DNA from 2 places in the Parvibaculum sp. MBR-TMA-1.3b-4.2 genome. Region 2 is predicted to be linked to the other one. Evidence: riboswitches for the same ligand, from Rfam matches in the RefSeq annotation. Region 2 holds a riboswitch; the other holds the start of a gene.
What was found. A riboswitch is a leader RNA that binds a small molecule or an ion and turns the genes downstream of it on or off. The one in region 2 is predicted to bind ZMP and ZTP.

Region 1: it holds a riboswitch for ZMP and ZTP, as region 2 does, so the genes downstream of both, ACSSVQ_RS06130 (serine hydroxymethyltransferase) here and folD (bifunctional methylenetetrahydrofolate dehydrogenase/methenyltetrahydrofolate cyclohydrolase FolD) in region 2, are expected to answer to the same signal.

The regions. Positions count from the first base shown of each region.
Region 1 covers NZ_JBRJHC010000001.1:1,241,051-1,250,117, reverse strand. Annotated here, with positions in the region: gene ACSSVQ_RS06140 (flavin-containing monooxygenase) at 1-1,106, opposite strand, end outside; gene ACSSVQ_RS06135 (TetR family transcriptional regulator) at 1,204-1,830, shown strand; gene ACSSVQ_RS06130 (serine hydroxymethyltransferase) at 1,827-3,089, opposite strand; ZMP/ZTP riboswitch at 3,134-3,221, opposite strand; gene ACSSVQ_RS06125 (acyl-CoA dehydrogenase family protein) at 3,649-4,848, opposite strand; gene groL (chaperonin GroEL) at 5,038-6,693, opposite strand; gene groES (co-chaperone GroES) at 6,782-7,093, opposite strand; gene ACSSVQ_RS06110 (TetR/AcrR family transcriptional regulator) at 7,315-7,899, opposite strand; gene ACSSVQ_RS06105 (DSD1 family PLP-dependent enzyme) at 8,221-9,067, shown strand, end outside.
Region 2 covers NZ_JBRJHC010000001.1:2,353,243-2,362,309, reverse strand. Annotated here, with positions in the region: gene ACSSVQ_RS11325 (argininosuccinate synthase) at 1-1,167, shown strand, start outside; gene ppa (inorganic diphosphatase) at 1,215-1,748, shown strand; gene ACSSVQ_RS11315 (serine hydrolase domain-containing protein) at 1,765-3,192, opposite strand; gene ACSSVQ_RS11310 (aldo/keto reductase) at 3,179-4,189, opposite strand; gene folD (bifunctional methylenetetrahydrofolate dehydrogenase/methenyltetrahydrofolate cyclohydrolase FolD) at 4,207-5,115, opposite strand; ZMP/ZTP riboswitch at 5,136-5,222, opposite strand; gene ACSSVQ_RS11300 (DUF167 domain-containing protein) at 5,260-5,583, opposite strand; gene ACSSVQ_RS11295 (YggT family protein) at 5,573-5,866, opposite strand; tRNA gene ACSSVQ_RS11290 (tRNA-Ala) at 6,121-6,196, shown strand; gene ACSSVQ_RS11285 (Crp/Fnr family transcriptional regulator) at 6,251-6,928, opposite strand; gene ACSSVQ_RS11280 (DUF1254 domain-containing protein) at 7,018-8,418, shown strand; gene ACSSVQ_RS11275 (glutamine amidotransferase) at 8,423-9,067, opposite strand, start outside.

The sequences.
Region 1 (9,067 bases), 1.1 Mb from region 2:
AGATCGGCCATCTGGTCGAAGAGCTTGTAGGCGCCGCCATTGGTTTCCATCATGCCGAGCGAATAGAGGCTCGGATGCTCGCGGCTGAAGAGGTTCATGTAGAAGTCCGGCCGCCCCGACTTCCAGGTGAAGAGGGTGGGGTCGACGTAAGGAACCTTCCACTCATACCCGGTGGCACAGATGATGAGGTCGATCTCTTCCGAGGTGCCGTCCTTGAAGTGGACGGTCTTGCCTTCGAAACGCTCCACATCCTGCTTTGCCCTGATGTCGCCATGCGCGAGATAGTGGAGAAGCTGGTCGTTGACGATGGGGTGGGATTCGAACACGCGATGATCGGGTGCCTGCAGGCCCAGCCGCGTCAGATCGCCGTTCAGGACTTTAAGCATGAGGCCGAACACGCGCTGTTCCAGCCACATCGGAAGGGTGGGGCCGGTGGCGGCGATCACATCGGCGGGAACGCCGAAGAGGCGCTTCGGCACGAAGTGATACCCGCGTCGCAGGCTGATGAAGGCCTTGTCGGCGCTATGCGCTGCGTCGCAGGCAATGTCGCAACCGGAGTTGCCCGCGCCGATGATCATCACGCGCTTGCCCTTGAACTCGTCCGGGTTGCGATAGGTCACCGCATGGCGCATTTCGCCGGTGAACTCGCCCGGGTATTCGGGCATGACCGGGTGCCAGTTCGTCCCGTTCGCGCAGACCAGTGAACCATATTCCCGCGTCTCGCCATTGGACAACGTAACGCGCCAGCTGCCATCGCCCTGCATCTCCGCCTTGTCGACCGAGGTATTGAAGGTGATGTGCTCGCGAAGCCCGTAAGCGTCGGCGAAGCTGCGCATGTAGTTCAGGATGTCGCGGTTCGAGGGATAGTCCGGATAATCCTCCGGCATGTCGAAGTCGTGATAATGCGACTGCGTTTTCGACGAGATGAAATGCGCCGAGTCATAGACCGGCGAGCCCGGATTGCTCTGGTCCCAAAGTCCGCCCACATCGCTGTGGCGCTCGAAGCAATCGAACGGAATCCCGTAGCGCAAAAAGGTTCGCACGAGGCTCAGTCCCGCCGGGCCGCCCCCGACAATGCAGACTTTCCCGATATTCGTCGCAGCCATGTTCATGTCCCCTGAATATGAATATCCCTCACATTTGTAAAATGTGATAATTCCTCATATTTAGGAATGCAAGTCGATTCTGAAGGACGGCAGGGAAATGAACGGGAATTCGGGCGTCCGCCGCCAACCGACACAGGCAAGGGCAAGGGCGCGCGTGGAGAAAATTCTGACGGCGGCGACCGAGCTCATCGAGCAGACGGGGTCGGACCAGCTGCGCATGAGCGAGATCGCGGCGCGGGCCGGCGTGCCCATCGGCTCGCTCTATCAGTACTTTCCCGACAAGGCGTCGATCATTCGCACGCTGGCCGAGCGCATCATGCTGCGTGTGCGGGAAGGGCTGCGGGACAGTCTTGTCGGCGTCGAAAGCGCGGAGGATGCGCTCGATCGTCTCGACGGGTTGTTGGACGGTTATTACGCCATGTTCCTTCTGGAGCCGGTGACGCGCGATATATGGTCCGGCACGCAGTCGGACAAAGACATTCAGGACATGGATATCGAAGACAGCCGCGAGAATGCCCGCGTCGTGGCGGAGGCGCTAAAACCCTTCGTGCCGAAGAAGGAGCATGACCGTCTCGATACGGTTTGCTTCCTGCTGATGCAGCTCACCGGCGCGGCGGTGCGCCTTGCCATTGCGGTGGACCGCAAGGAAGGCGACCGCCTCGTCGCCGAATACGGACGCATGCTGCGGCTGGAATACGAAGCCTTCCTGCCCGACAAAGCCTAGAATTCCTCGACGGGAAAGCGTCCCGTTAGCTCCCGCAGGCGGGCGGCGAGCGCGGCTTCCGCCGCCTTGTCGCCATTGGCCGACAGCGCACCGGCAAGGATATCGGCAATCTCGTCCATCTCCGCCCCGCCCATGCCGCGCGTGGTCGCGGCGGGCGTGCCCAGACGCAGGCCCGAAGGCCGCATGGGCGGGTTCGGGTCGTCGGGGATGACCTGCTTGTTGGCGGTGAGGCCCACACGGTCGAGCGTCCCTTGTGCCTGCGCACCGTCCATGCCGAAACTCTTCACCGTATCGATAACCATGAGATGGTTGGCCGTGCCGCCGGTCACGAGTTTCACCTGCCGGGCGTTGAGCCCCGCCGCCAGCGCCTGGGCATTGGCAAGGACCTGTTCGGCGTAGGTCCGGAAAGCCGGGGTCGCGGCAAGCCGGAAGGTGAGGGCGGCAGCGGCCACCTGGTTCATATGCGGCCCGCCCTGAAGCCCGGGAAAGACCGAGGCGTCGATCTTTCTGGCAAATTCCTGTCTGCAGAGGATGAGCCCGCCGCGCGGACCGCGCAGCGATTTGTGCGTGGTCGTCGTCATGACATCGAAACCGGAATCCATGGGGTTGCGCATAACACCCGCCGCGATGAGGCCGCCGATATGGCTGACATCGGCCATGGTCAGCGCGCCGACCTCATCGGCCACCCGCTTGAAATCGGCATAGTCGTAGTCGCGCGGATAGGAGGAATAGCCGCAGACCACCATTTTGGGCTGCGTCTTTCGTGCGACTTCCCTGAGCGCATCGAAATCGATGGCGCCGGTTGCCGGGTTCGTCCGGTAACGGACGAAATTGAAAAGCCGCCCCATGTGAGACACAGGCGCGCCATGGGTCAGATGGCCGCCATGTGACAGATCCATGGCGAGGATCGTGTCGCCCGGCTCCAGCAGGCCCAGATAGACGGCCTGGTTCATGGGCGACCCGGAAAGCGGTTGCACATTGGCATGCTCGGCGTGGAAGAGGGCGCAAGCGCGGTCGCGCGCCAGCGTCTCGATCCGGTCGGTATGCTGCTGCCCGCCATAATATCGCCGTCCGGGATAGCCCTCGGCATATTTGTTGGTGAAGGCCGAGCCGAGCAGCGTCAGCACTTCGGGGAAGGCGTAGTTCTCGGAGGGGATAAGTTCGAGTTCTCGGCGCTGGCGGGTTTCCTCGCCGGTGAGCGCCTCATAGATATCCGGGTCGCTTTCGGCAAGCCGGGATCGTTCTTCGGAAAGGGTCATTTCCGTTCTCCATCAGCCAATAAAAATGCCCGGCCAGCTCATTCAAGGGCTGCCCAGGCGATCGGCTGATAGATCGGGCTCCGCGCTCCATGATGGTTGCCCATCTCGATATCGCCAGTCACGCGGAGATATGTGACCGAGTGGCGGCAGTAGAGCGCGGGAGAGGATATGAGTCAACGAGGGATGCAGCCGTACCGAAAGCTCCGCAGGGCGCGTGCCCTCGGAGGTTTGGCCGGCTGTCCTTCGCAAGAAGGGGCGCGGGGCAGAACTCGAACCGCACATGTTCCTACATGTGACATGTGGCATGTGTAGGGGCGGCGCTTGCTCCACCCCGCGCACGGCATTTTCTCGTGCTTCGACGCAGGCGCTTTTTCAGCCCGCATGCGTCCGGCGAAGCCGGGGTTTGTCACGCCCCGGGTTGCGGATGCCGCCCGACCTCCCGCGCTGCCTGACAACCCAACAGCGCCCCGTCGATGAAGGCCGGTCCCATCAATATGGGGGCGCGGAAGAAGGGGAGGATAAGTTTTTCAACCTTATGTCCGCTCCCGGACGATATTCCTCAAGGTAGCTTCAGGATCCGCTTGGAGATGATGTTCTTCTGGATCTCGTTCGAGCCGCCATAGATGGATTGTGCCCGGGCGCCCAGATATTGCGCGACGGCGGGCGCGGCGCCCGCCGGCACTGGCGTGTTGTCGGTCCAGGCGGGTGCCGCCGAATCCGGAAAGGACGCCTGCGCATAAGCGCCATGGGCTTCCATGCCCAGCTCGGTAATGTCCTGCGCCAGCTCGGTCGCAATGATCTTGAGGATCGACGATTCCTCGCCCGGCGCACCGCCTTCCGCCACCGAGGCCAGCGTTCGCAGCACGGTCAGTTCCAGTGCATCGAGGCGCGTCTCAAGCGTGGCGAGCTTGGCGGCAAAGGCCGGATCGTCGAGAAGCCGTGCGCCGTCGCTTTCGGTCCGCATGGCCGTGGCGCGAATATCCTCAAGCTGTTTTCGTTTGCCCGCGACATGCGCATAGGAGGTGCGCTCATGGCCAAGCAGGTAGTTGGCATAAGTCCAGCCTTTGCCTTCCTTGCCAATCCGGTTTTCCACCGGCACGCGGACATCCTCGAAGGTGACGCTGTTCAATGAATGTTTGCCGTCGATGGTGATGATGGGGGTCACCGTGATCCCCGGCGTCGCCATGTCGATACAAAGGAAGGTGATGCCTTCCTGCTTCTTGCCGGAATTGTCGGTCCGCAGCAGGCAGAAAATCCAGTCGGCGTGCTGGCCGAGGCTGGTCCAGATCTTGGTGCCGTTGACGACATACTCGTCGCCCTCACGTATCGCGGCGCATTGCAGCGAGGCGAGGTCCGAGCCCGAACTGGGCTCCGAATAGCCTTGCGCCCAGAAGGTCGTGCTGTCGAGAATACCCGGCAGCCAGCGCTTCTTTTGATCGTCGGTGCCGAAGGTGTAGATGACCGGCCCGACGTAAAGAAGCCCCATCGGCACGACATTGAGCGCGCCCGCGCGTTCCAGTTCCTCGTCGAAGATGTATTTCTGGTTGGCGGTCCAGCCCGTGCCGCCATCGGATTTGGGCCAATTGACCGCCAGCCATCCCTTCGCGGCAAGCGCGCGTTCGGAGCGCTGATAGTCTTCCTTCGACGGAGAATGTCCCCGCCCGATCTTTTCCACGATGTCGCTCGGATATTCGTTCTCGAAGAAGTCCCGCATCATCATGCGGAATTCCTCATCCTCTGCCGAAAAGGAAAAATCCATTGGCTCCGTCCCTCGAAAATTTCGTGTTGGGCGGAACTCTAGTGACTCGGCAGGCTGCTGTCACAGGGTCCGCGGCAGAGGTTGGATGTCGCTGCGTCAGGTTCCGGAGGCAACGATGTCTCAAAAGAAAAGGGCCGGTGTTGCCACCGGCCCTTCGCATTCGTCGGCGTAAGCCGGACGAGCGCATGATTACATCATGCCGCCCATACCGCCCATGCCGCCCATGCCACCCATATCGGGCATGCCGCCGCCGCCGGCGCCTTCCGGCTTCGGCTTCTCGGCGATCATGGCTTCCGTCGTGATCAGCAGGGCTGCCACGGAGGAGGCGTCCTGAAGCGCGGTACGCACGACCTTGGTCGGGTCGATGATGCCGGCCGCGACGAGGTCGATATAGGCCTCGTTCTGGGCGTCGAAGCCGTAATTGGCCTGCTTCGATTCCAGCACCTTCTGCACCACGATCGAGCCTTCCACGCCGGCGTTTTCGGCGATCTGGCGGATCGGGGCTTCAAGCGCACGCTTCACGATGTTGATGCCCGCCTGAATGTCGCGGTTCTCGTCGGTCAGCTTCGCGACGGCCTTGGCAGCCATCAGAAGGGCGGTGCCGCCACCGGGGACGATACCTTCTTCCACCGCGGCACGGGTCGCGTTGAGCGCGTCGTCCACACGGTCCTTGCGCTCTTTCACTTCCACTTCCGTGGCGCCACCGACCTTGATCACGGCCACGCCGCCCGCGAGCTTCGCAAGACGCTCCTGCAGCTTTTCGCGGTCGTAGTCGGAGGTGGTGTCTTCGATCTGGCGACGGATCTGGGCGACGCGCGCCTCGATGTCCTTCTTCTTGCCAAGACCGTCGACGACCGTGGTGTCGTCCTTCGTGATGGAGACGCGCTTGGCCGAGCCGAGCATGTCCATCGTCACGTTTTCGAGCTTGATGCCGAGATCTTCGGAGATCACCTGACCGCCCGTCAGCACCGCAATGTCTTCCAGCATCGCCTTGCGACGATCGCCGAAGCCCGGGGCTTTCACGGCCGCGACCTTCAGGCCGCCGCGCAGCTTGTTGACAACCAGCGTCGCCAGGGCTTCGCCCTCGATGTCCTCGGCAATGATGAGGAGCGGACGGCCGTTCTGCACGACCGATTCGAGGATCGGCAGCATCGGCTGCAGGCTGGTGAGCTTCTTCTCATGGAGAAGGATGAAGGGCTCGTCGAGCTCCGCCACCATCTTGTCGCCATTGGTGATGAAATAGGGCGACAGGTAGCCGCGGTCGAACTGCATGCCTTCCACGACGTCGAGCTCGGTCTCGAGAGACTTGGCTTCCTCGACCGTGATCACGCCTTCATTGCCGACCTTTTCCATCGCCTTGGCGATCATCTCGCCGATTTCGCGCTCGCCATTGGCGGAAATGGTGCCGACCTGGGAGATCTCCTCGTTGGACTTCACCTTCTTGGAACGCTTGATGATGTCCTGGACGGCAGCCTTCACGGCCTGCTCGATGCCGCGCTTCACATCCATCGGGTTCATGCCGGCGGCAACCGACTTCGCGCCTTCGCGAATGATCGACTGGGCAAGCACGGTCGCGGTGGTGGTGCCGTCACCGGCGGTGTCGTTGGTCTTGGAAGCGACTTCCTTGACCATCTGCGCGCCCATGTTCTCGAACCGATCTTCCAGTTCGATTTCCTTGGCGACGGACACGCCGTCCTTCGTGGTGCGCGGTGCACCGAAAGACTTTTCGATCACGACGTTACGACCCTTCGGGCCGAGCGTCACCTTCACGGCGTCCGCGAGAATGTCGACGCCACGCAGCATCTTCTCACGGGCATTGCGCCCGAATTTTACTTCTTTGGCCATATTCCTATGTTCCTTGTTCTGGGCTCATGGATCCTGTCGGCGCGCGGCAGCAAAAAGGCCCGCAGCCGTCACATCGGACTTGCGAGCCTTATTCAGCAGCCTTCTTGGATTTGCCTTCGAGCACACCCATGACGTCGGCCTCTTTCATGATGAGGAGGTCCTGGCCGTCGATCTTCACTTCCGTGCCGGACCATTTGCCGAAAATCACACGGTCGCCGACCTTGACGTCGAGCGGCACGATCTTGCCGTCTTCACCGCGGGCGCCCTGGCCCACCGCGACGATCTCGCCCTGGGAGGGCTTTTCCTGAGCGGTCTCGGGGATGATGATGCCACCGGCAGTCTTGGCCTCTTCCTCGACCCGGCGCACGACAACTCGGTCATGCAAAGGACGGAATTTCATCTCTTGCGTCTCCTGTTTCGGAACCGCCATTTTGGCGGGAAACCCTGGATTTTTTGGAAGCTGTTAGCACTCGTGGAAAGTGAGTGCCAATAGCTCTCGCGAGAGATAGGAGGGGGGTGGCGGAGTGTCAAGCGGGGAGTGGCGATAAACCGCTGCAGGGACTCAGGTTTTTCGGGTCGGAAGGCCGGCCGTTTCAGCGCATGAGCGGGCGCGATGAGCGGTCAGGCCCGGAGGCCCCGGAGCGTTATGCGGACGATATTGGCAAGCGTCTTGCGGAATTCCGCTTCATCCGCCGCCTTTTCCGCTCCATAGGCGGCCGTAGTCAGGGTGGCCGCTGCCGACTCTACGGTGAACCCGGCCGCTTTCAGGTCGAGTTCGCCGCTATCCACGCCCTTCTGAATGAGTTTCGCGATGATGGAACGGAAGGTGGCGTCCACTTCCTCGAAAACGTCGTCGGGGAGCTGGTGCTGCGGATCCAGCAGTTCCGCGGCATGGGGGCTTGAATAGATCCAGCGCCAGACAGCGCCGAGCTTGGCGTCCATCACGCCCAGAAACTGCTCTTCAAGGGGCTGGTCGCAGGCGATGGCTTCCTGGATCGCTTCCAGCATGCGCGCGGCCAGCATCCGGGCGATGGCCTCGAAAAGCTCTTCCTTGCTGGCGAAATAGAGGTAAAGCGTCCCCTTGGCGACGCCGGCGGCGCGGGCGATATCCTCCATCGAGGTGCGGCGATAGCCGTAATGGCGAAACAGATCGAACGCGGCATCGATAATCGTCTCGCGCTTGTCGCTCGATGCCTGTTTGGGCATGTCCCCTTTCGGGGCCGCCATACGCTGTTTTACGGCCAACGGGTTGCTCCCCCGAACTCTCTCCTGCGCCGCTCTCTGACACCCAGTCCCCCCGGAGAGTGCGTACGCAAACAACAATAAGTCAGTCTATCGCATACACCACTGTGAATGCCCTGTCATGGCACTGCGTCGATATGCGCCTTTCCGTGGAAAAACCATAATAAATTGCATGTATTCCGGCATTGCGGCGCCGCGCCCTTGCCGTTGCCCGCTGCGTGTTTAGGATGGCGCGCCATCGTGAAGGTCGCCGCGCCGGCCAGCCAATCTGGGGAGCCTGTAAACATGTCGAAAGCCCTGCAAACCGCCCGCGAGATGATCGGCAAACAGGGATCGCGACAGACGATCCCGACGCCGGCGCTGGTCCTCGATCTGGACGCTCTGGACAAGAACGTGGCCACCATGGCCGCGCATTGCGCAAAGAACGGGCTTTCCATTCGTCCCCATGCCAAGACGCATAAATGTGCCTCCATCGCCAGGCGGCAGATCGAGGCGGGTGCGGTCGGCATCTGCTGCGCCAAGCTCGGCGAGGCCGAAGCGCTTTTCGAGGCGGGCGACGGGGCGATCGAGAGCATCCTGCTCACCTCGCCCGTGGTGACGGGGCAGGGCATCGAGCGGCTGGTCGATCTCAATGCTCGCATGCCGGAGCTGATCGTCGCCGTGGACAATGCGGAAAACGTGCGGGCACTGGCTGCCGCCGCGCAGGAAGCGTTGCGCGCCGGCCAGGGCAAGGCGCTCAAATGCATCGTCGATCTCGATGTCGGCCTGCACCGCACCGGCATCGCGCCGGGCGACGATGCCTTCGAACTGGCCGAGCTGGTGGACGCCGCCGATTCTCTGGAACTGATGGGGCTTCAGGCCTATGCCGGTCACCTCATGCATATCGAGAATTTCGAGGAGCGCCGCGAGAAGTCGCTGGCCTGCATGAAAGTGCTGGGCGAGATGCGCGACCGGCTGAAGGCGGCGGGCCTGCCCTGCGATATCGTGAGCGGCGGCGGCACGGGCAGCTACAATATCGACCCCGAAGCGAAGGTGCTGACCGAGCTTCAGGGCGGCTCCTACATCTTCATGGACAAGCAGTATAACGACGTGCCGATAGAAGGCGGCGTGCCCATGCCCTTCGACACGTCGC
Region 2 (9,067 bases):
GTGATCCTGAAATGGCTGCAGGAGACCTATGGCTGCGAGGTGGTGACCTTCACCGCCGATCTCGGCCAGGGCGAAGAACTGGAGCCCGCCCGCAAGAAGGCGGAGATGCTGGGCATCAAGGAGATCTATATCGAAGATCTCCGCGAGGAATTCGTCCGCGACTACGTCTTCCCGATGTTCCGCGCCAATGCGGTCTATGAGGGCGTCTATCTGCTGGGCACCTCCATCGCCCGGCCGCTGATCGCCAAACGCCAGATCGAGATTGCGCATGAGACGGGCGCCGACGCCGTCAGCCACGGCTCGACCGGCAAAGGCAACGACCAGGTCCGTTACGAAGTGAGCTACGGCGCGCTCGATCCCGACATCAAGATCATCGCGCCCTGGCGCGAATGGGACCTGAATTCCCGCACGAAGCTGATCGAATTCGCCGAGAAGCACCAGATCCAGATCGCCAAGGACAAGCGCGGCGAAGCGCCCTTCTCCGTCGATGCGAACCTTCTGCACATCTCCGCCGAAGGCAAGGTGCTGGAAGACCCCTTCGAGGAAGCGCCGGAATATGTCTATAGCCGCTCCGTCTCTCCGGAACAGGCCCCCGACAAGCCGACCATCGTCGAGATCGATTTCGAAAAGGGCGACGCGGTCGCCGTCGACGGCGAGAAGATGAGCCCCGCGACGCTGCTGACGAAGCTCAACGAACTGGGCGGCGCAAACGGCATCGGTCGTCTCGACCTGCTGGAAAACCGCTTCGTCGGCATGAAGTCGCGCGGTATCTACGAAACGCCGGGCGGCACCGTTCTGCTTGCTGCCCATCGCGGCATCGAACAGGCGACACTCGACCGCGGCGCCGCGCATCTGAAAGACGAAATGATGCCGCGTTATGCGGAGCTCATCTATAACGGCTTCTGGTTCTCGCCCGAACGCGAAATGCTGCAGGCCGCCATCGACAAGAGCCAGGAAATGGTGACGGGCACGGTGCGCCTGAAACTCTACAAGGGGTCCGTCAGCGTCATCGGCCGCAAATCGCCCTATTCGCTCTATTCGGAGCAGCACGTCACCTTCGAGGACGATGCTGGCGCCTATGACCAGAAGGACGCGGAGGGCTTCATCAGGCTCAACGCATTGCGCCTTCGCCTTCTTGCCGCACGCAACAAGCGGGTCGGCAAGTAACCACCCCCTACCAGCACTCGTAAGAAACAGTCAGTAACGGAAGTCAGATGCGTATCGATGCCATCAAGATCGGGGAAAATCCGCCCGAAGACCTCAACGTCATCGTCGAGGTGCCGCATGGCGGCCACCCGGTGAAGTATGAACTCGACAAGGCGTCCGGAACGCTTTTCGTCGACCGCTTCATGCATACGGCAATGCACTATCCGTGCAATTACGGCTTCGTGCCGCATACGCTTTCCGACGATGGCGACCCGATCGACGTGCTGGTGGTCAGCCGCATCCCGGTCGTGCCGGGCGCTGTCATCCGCTCGCGCCCCATCGGCGTCTTGATGATGCATGACGAAGCCGGTCAGGACGAAAAGATCCTCGCCGTACCGGTGAAAAAGCTCAATCCCTATTACAAGGATGTGCACAACTACACCGACATGCCGGACATCCTGCTCCAGCGCATCACCCATTTCTTCGAGCACTACAAGGACCTCGAGGAAGGCAAATGGGTGAAGGTCGATGGCTGGCAGGATGCCGACAAGGCACGCGAGCTGATCGTCAAGGCAATCGAGGCCGGCAGCAAGGCGGCCTGACGATATCCGAGACTATTCAGGGCAGGCGCCAGCCTGCCTCCATCCCCATGATCTGGGCGGCGGCCTCCTGAACGAGGTCCGCCGCCTTGTTCGTATTGGCAAGCAGCACCACCGCGTCGCCACGTAACGGGTGGATGACGACGAGGCTCGTAAAGCCCGGCCGGTCGCCCGACTGCCACAACGTAAAACCTTCCCGCGTCGAACGCGTGTGAAAGCCCAGCGCCGGTTCGCGCCCGTCGCCGATCATCATGTCGCGCAGCGTCGGATCGAGACCCTTCGACGCCAGAAAACCTTCCGCGAAGAGACCGAGATCATGCGCGCTGGTTCGAAGCGACAGCGCCACGCGCGGCTCGTTTCCGCCAAGCGTCGGCACCGGCACATTGCGCCCCAGAAACAGGAACGCCGCAAACAGCGCCAGCAGCAGCCCGAAAACCAGCGCGCGCTCCTCTCCTCGATGACCGCGGCGAAGAACGCCCTGGCCGGGCCGGTAAACAAGTGCGAAAAAACGCCAGAAAAGAAATCCCGCAAGCCCGAGACAGACCAGAAAAGTGACGGCATAGGCCAGCACCACGGCAAGCATAGGCCAGCCGATGAAAAGCCCCGTCGGCACCATCGCCGCCACAAAGGCCCCGCCCACCGCGATGACGAAATCGCGGGGCACCATCCGGATCCGGTCGAGCACGAAATGAACGACCGCGAAGGCAACCGGTAGCGCGATGACGAGCATGGCGAACCAGGGCAGGAAGACGGCGGCAAGCGCCTGCCAGAGCGGCACGTATCCCCGCGCCACCGAGCGCGTCAGTGCCTGCGGCAGCCGATAGCCTGACGACAGCATGTCGAAAGGCTTGAACACATAGGCCGTGACGATGCGCTCGAAGGGCGCGTCCACCCTGTCTTCCATGACACGGGCAAGACCGCCATAGCCGCCCGCCATCACCAGATCGGCGCCTGCCACGCGGCCGCGGCTTTTCCAAATACCGGAGAGGATACCGGCGCGCCGGCCCTTTCCTTCCAGCACCAGCCGGAGCGGAACGTCCTGCCCGTCTTCGGTAATCGGCTCGTCGAGCGTCAGAAGGCGCGCGCCCACCATGCGCATCGCGGTATAGGCCGCCACCGACTTGCCAAGCGCCCCCGCCTCGAAAAGCGTATTGGCGCTCACCTTGCGGCCGCCCACCGCATCGGCAAGCCCATAGCCCTTCTCGAAAACCAGCACACCCTTGCGGACCACCGCCACGGCAAGGCCCGGCACGTTCTCCTCCGCCATGCGGCGCGGCAGATAGTCGTCCAGCGCGCGCGCCATTTCGCCGACCGGCCAGCGCGCCATGCCGCCATCGACGCGCCCGTCTCGTGCCTGCGCTGCGGGCATGATGGCTACCATCGTCAGCACCACGAGGAAAAAGCCGGTAAGGCGGGCGCGGAACCGCGCGCGGTCAGATAGGCGCATCGAGCGGTATCCGGGGAATTTGACGCCGCAGGCCGAGGGCTTCGATCGCCTCGATCTGCGCGAGGTCGAGCGGACCTTTCTCCGCCGCATCGATGAGCTGGTCGAGTTCGGCGCGGTTCTTGACGCCGAGCACCACCGTATCGACGCCGTCAACGGCAAGCGCATAGCGATGAGCGATCACAGCCGGGTCTTCGCCCCATTTCGCGCAGAGCGCGCGGAAGGGCGCCGCCTTTTCGTAGTCCGCCGTCTCGCGACTGCCCTCGGGCATCTCGCGGTCGATCTTCGCGGTCAACGCCCCCGCCTGGACAGCACGAATACCCATCACACCAACATCGTTGTTCTTTGCGGTACGGATGATGTTGCGCGGTTCCGCCGGTTCTTCGTAGCGGCGCATATCGCCCGCCGAGTCGAGCAGATTGGCGACGGCCTGCACCACGGCGGGCTTCCGCTCGAAGCGCAGCGCCTCCATGATGGAGATCGGCACCCCGACACCGGTAATACCCCATGCGCCGATCAGACCGCGCGCCATGAAATCCTCCATGGCGGGGATCACGCCTTCGACATAGCGCGGCCAGGAGACCGCCCATTGTTCCTGCGTGTCGCCATTCTGTTCATAGCTGTAGCCGGCCGGATAGATATTGGAATGCAGGAAGAAGATGTCGACCTTCTCGGTCTTCATCGTATCGATGCTGCGCAGCAGGGATTTTTCCAGCCGCGCCTTCATCTCGTCGGGCTTCAGGTTTCCACATATGCATTTGGTCGTGACATGCACACCGTCCGGCAGCTTGCCGCCGAAGGCCTCCCCCACCACCGTCTCCGCCTCGCCGCGCCCATATTGAGGCGCAACGTCGATCAGCGTGATACCGCGATCGACGGCGCGCTTCACCGTGGCGACGGCTTCCTCGCGTGACGTGTCGCCCCAGAGCTGGCCGAGCCCGCCGCCACCGAGTGTCAGCGAACTGACGGGCCACAAATTTCCGAGCTGGCGCATCTCCATTGGCGGCCTTCCTCTCTCTAGAAATCGTCCGGCAGCGCAACGCCATGCTGGCGGCAGGCCGCGATCACCGTATTGCGCAACAGGCAGGCGACCGTCATCAACCCGACGCCACCCGGCACGGGCGTGATGGCGCCGGCTACCTCTTTCGCCTCGTCGAAGCATACATCGCCGATGAGGCGTGTCTTGCCCTCGCCCTTTTCCGGCGCCGGGATACGGTTGATGCCGACATCGATAACAATGGCGCCCGGTTTCACCCAATCGCCGCGCACCATGTTCGGGCGGCCCACCGCCGCGACCAGAATATCGGCCTGGCGCGCCAGCGCAGGCAGGTCGCGCGAGCGGCTATGCGCGATGGTAACGGTGCAGTTCTCTTTCAGCAGAAGCTGAGCCACCGGCTTGCCCACGAGATTGGAGCGCCCGATGATGACGGCATGCTTGCCGGCAAGCTCTCCGCCCGCCGCCTGCTTCGCCATGATGACGCAACCCTCAGGCGTCGCGGGGACCATGGCCGGCAAACCGCTCGCGAGACGACCGGCATTGAGCGGATGGAGCCCGTCCGCATCCTTGATGGGGTCGATGGCGTCGATGATGTTCTGCTGGGAAATCTGCTCGGGCACGGGGAACTGCACGAGGAAGCCGTGCACGGCCGGATCGGCATTGAGTTCGGCAACCTTGGCGAGAACCTCTTCCTCGCTGGCGCTGCTATCCATCTTGTATTCGAAGGAGTTCATGCCCGCTTCGCGCGTGGCGATGCCCTTGTTGCGGACATAGACCTCGCTCGCCGGATCGGTGCCGACCAGCACCACGGCAAGTCCGGGGGTCAGCCCGTGCTCGGATTTGATGCGCGCAACCTCTTCGCCCACGCGGGCCTTGAGCGCGGTGGAGATGGCCTTGCCATCGATACGATTGGAGACTGTCTCGGACATGCCGGCACCTTTCTTTCGAGGGTGGGTGCCCAGGCGAGCGGCGTTTGACAAACCCTCGCGCTCCCCGGTGGTCGATCCACCTCTTCTCGCCAGTTACGCAAGGTCGCGTGGACTATAGAGAGCCCCGCCCCTTGCGGCAACGCCTCAGGAGAGGGCGCGGATATATGTCGCGATATCCGCTTCCAGCGCCGCGCTGTCGCCCCTCACCAGCAGCATCTTGAGCGGCGCCGTCTCGCCGGAGGCGATGCTGAGAGAACTTTTGGGAAGGCCCCATGCCTTGGCGACAAGCTTGATCACCGCCTCATTAGCCTTGCCCTTTTCCGGTGCGGCGGTAACCCGCAGCCGGAGCCTCGTTCCCTCGCCGTCGCTGACCAGCCCCTCGATCCGGTTCGCCCCGGATTTGGGCGTCACTTTCAGTGCGACCAGCACCCCGTCCGGTGTGCGCCGGACCGGCAGATCACCCGGCAAGGGAGGCAGCGTAGGTCTCCCACATCAGGTTCTGAATGAAGATCAGCAGCAGGATGAGAACCACGGGAGAAATATCGATACCGCCCAGATCCGGCAGCACCCGGCGGATGGGCCGCAAAACCGGCTCCGTCAGCTTGTAGAGCGTGTCGGCCACGGCATAGACGAAGCGATTGCGCGTATTGACCACGTCGAAGGCGATCAGCCAGCTCAGCACCGCCTGGATGATGATTACCCAGACATAGAGATGGATAATGGTGGAAATCAGCTGCAGGAGAGAGGTCATGGGAGCCCTTCTGATGTGGCATCTGCGCGAGCGCATTCCGGAAGCGCGACCCGGTTTCCGGATGAAATGCGCGACAACATGGCGTTCAAGCAGATGTAGCGGGCCAGAGCGCCCGGTTCAAGCGCGCGAAGCACTCCAGACCCCATGGAGAGCGGCCCCGAAGGCCACCAATCTCTTGACATATACCGGTCGCAAAGCATATGTAGCGGCTTCCGGCGCTCAGGGCTGTTGGCCCCGCCGAGGCAAGCTGGAACGGGGCCGTAGCTCAGTTGGGAGAGCGCGTCGTTCGCAATGACGAGGTCAGCGGTTCGATCCCGCTCGGCTCCACCAGCCTTCGCCCTTTTCTTCCGCACATGCGAAAAGATGCCTTCTCTCCTGAATGGCTCAGAAGATGACATCCTGCGTTCCCTGATCCGACAGCCGCCGGTCCAGCCCCTCCCGGTCGATGATCCGGATCGAGCCGTAGTGCCGCTCGATGAGCCCATCCCCGGCCAGTGATTTGAGCGCAAGGCCGAGCCCGTTGCGCGACGCGCCGAGTTGTTCGGCCAGCGCCTCCTGGGTGAGCCTCACCTCCCCCTCTTCATCCGCATAATAGAGAAGCATCCTGGCCGTCTTGAGCGTGAGGGGCAGGTTCCGCTCGTCATTGAGCGCCTGGAAGGCCGATTCCAGCCGCCGCCCGAGAAACGTGAAAACATGGTTGCGGAACGCAGCCTCGCAATCGAGCAGGCCGTTGAATGTCGGCCGGTCGACCACCAGCAGGCTCGTATCGATCTCGGCATCCGCATCGTAATTCTTGGGCCTGCCGATAATCAGCGCGAAGAGCCCGAACAGATCTCCATCGCCCAGATGCGCTAGCGCCATGCGCTTGCCCTCGGCACTGGTCCGCGAAAGCCTCACCCGTCCGGACCGGATGATCATCAGCGTCCGGGCGGTATCGCCTTCCCGCTGGATCGCCTGTCCGGCGGCCACCTGCCTGCGGATCGCCGCGTCGAACAGCATCTGCCGGAGGGAGGCGTCCAGATCCGTCAGAAAGTCGCTCTCCCGGCTGGAATGAAAAATCATCACCGGCTCCAATTGCCCACTATTGGGCAGTCTTGGCCCGGGGCCCACGCTATGCAAGTGGAAACAATGGATCGCTCCGGGAGGAAAAAATGTCGGCAGCGCAGCAAAACATCAGCATTCCGTCCGCGTCGGGCACAAACGACATAGATGCCAAAGGCCTCGAGTCTCTTGCCTATTCGACGGCGCTACAGGCCTATCTCTTTGCATACCCGCTCTTCATCACCGAACGCGAGCGCCTGCGCCGCGAAAATCTGACCGGCCCCGTTCCCTTCGAGCCCGCCGCGCCCATCAATCAGCTCGGCCATATGACGGCGCTTTCCTCCGCCAAGGGCGACCTTCCCTTCAGCCCCAATTGCGACACGGTCTATACCGGCATCTCCCTCGATCTGACGGCCGAGCCGGTCATCCTCGACATGCCCGCGATCAAGGACCGATATGCGGTGGTTCATGTCATCAACGCCTATGTCGAAAACCAGCCCTATGATTATTCGCCGCGCACCAATGGGTGCGATCACGTGCAGATCGCCTATGTCGGTCCTGACTGGCAGGGCACCCTGCCCGAAGGCGTGATCGAGCGCCGGCTCGACACCAATATTGGCGGTATCGCGGTGCGCATCGCGGCAAAGGACGAGGCCGACCTCGAAATCGTGCGCGGCTATCAGAGCCGGATGTCGCTGACGCTTCTGTCGGAATGGAAGGGCGGCCCGAGCGACAAGCCCGCAACGCCGCCTGCCCCGCGTCACCGCAACAAGTATGAAGGCGACTTCGCCTGGTTCAAGGAAGCCGCCGACCTGCTGGCCGAAAACCCGCCGCCCGCCGGACACAGGGCGATGGCGACCACGCTCTGGCGGATCGGTATCACGCCGGGCCAGCCCTTCGATCCCGATACGCTCGATCCGGCGACGCGCCGGGGCATTCTGCGCGCCGAGCAGGACGGGGCTGCGCTGATGGAATATCTGGCGAAGAACCGTGGCCGCAAATTCCCCAATGGTTGGGACTCGGCGCGCTACTCGCGCAATTTCAACTCCGACTACGCCGCCCGCGCCGCCGTCGCGCTTGTGGGCCTCATGGGCAACGACCCGGACGAGGCGCTCTACTTCTATACTTACTACGACGCCAATGGCGAGCTGCTCGACGCGTCGAAGCGCTATCGTATCCATGTGCCCGCCGACAAGGTGCCCGAAACGAGCGACATCGGCTTCTGGTCGATCACCATGTATGACGGGCGCAGCTTCATGTTCGTGGACAATCCGCTCGACCGCTATTGCGTCTCGAGCCGCGACACGCTGGTGAAGAATGACGACGGTTCGGCGGATATCTGGGTGCAGGCCGACGCGCCGGGCGGGACGAAGGACACCAACTGGCTGCCCTCGCCCAAGGGCGGCCCGTTCCGCGTGACTTTCCGTATCTATTCCCCGGTGCAGCGGCTGGTGGACGAGTTCTTCGACATGACGCTGGCGCTCCCGCCGCTGGAGCCGATCGAAGGCTGAGGGGTCACCCCTCCAGCCAGCGGTCCAGAAACCGCTCAAGCCAGGCCCTGAGCTCCCTGTCATACTGATGGCGGGCACGGCGATGCGCGCTGGCGGGCTGGGCGCCGGGAAGCTCCAGCCGTTCCCGGCCCCGGGTCAGCCATATATTCATCATCAACGCCGTCAGCTCCGGGTGGAACTGGATGCCATAGGCGTTCGGCCCATAGCGCATCGCCTGCACGGGGTAGGCATCGCTCCCGGCGAGCCTGACCGCGCCCGAGGGCAGTTCGAAGCCTTCGCGGTGCCATTGATAGACGTAAGTAGGGTCGTCAAAGAGGTCGCGCCCCTCCTCGGTCGGATGGATCGGGTAATAGCCGATCTCGACCTTCTCATCCTCCCGGCCATAGACGGTCGCACCCAGATGCTTCGCCATAAGCTGCCCGCCGAGGCAGATGCCCCAGAAAGGCGCCTCTTCCTTTAGCGGCACGCCGATCCAGTCGATTTCGGTCTTGATGTAGTCGAGGTCGTCATTGGCGCTCATCGGCCCGCCAAAGACGATGGCCGCCCTGTGGCCTTCCATCGTCTCCGGCAGGGGGTCGCCCAGCGCCGGCCGCCTTATATCGAGCTTGCGCCCTCGCGCGCGCAGCACCTGACCGACCCGGCCGGGCGT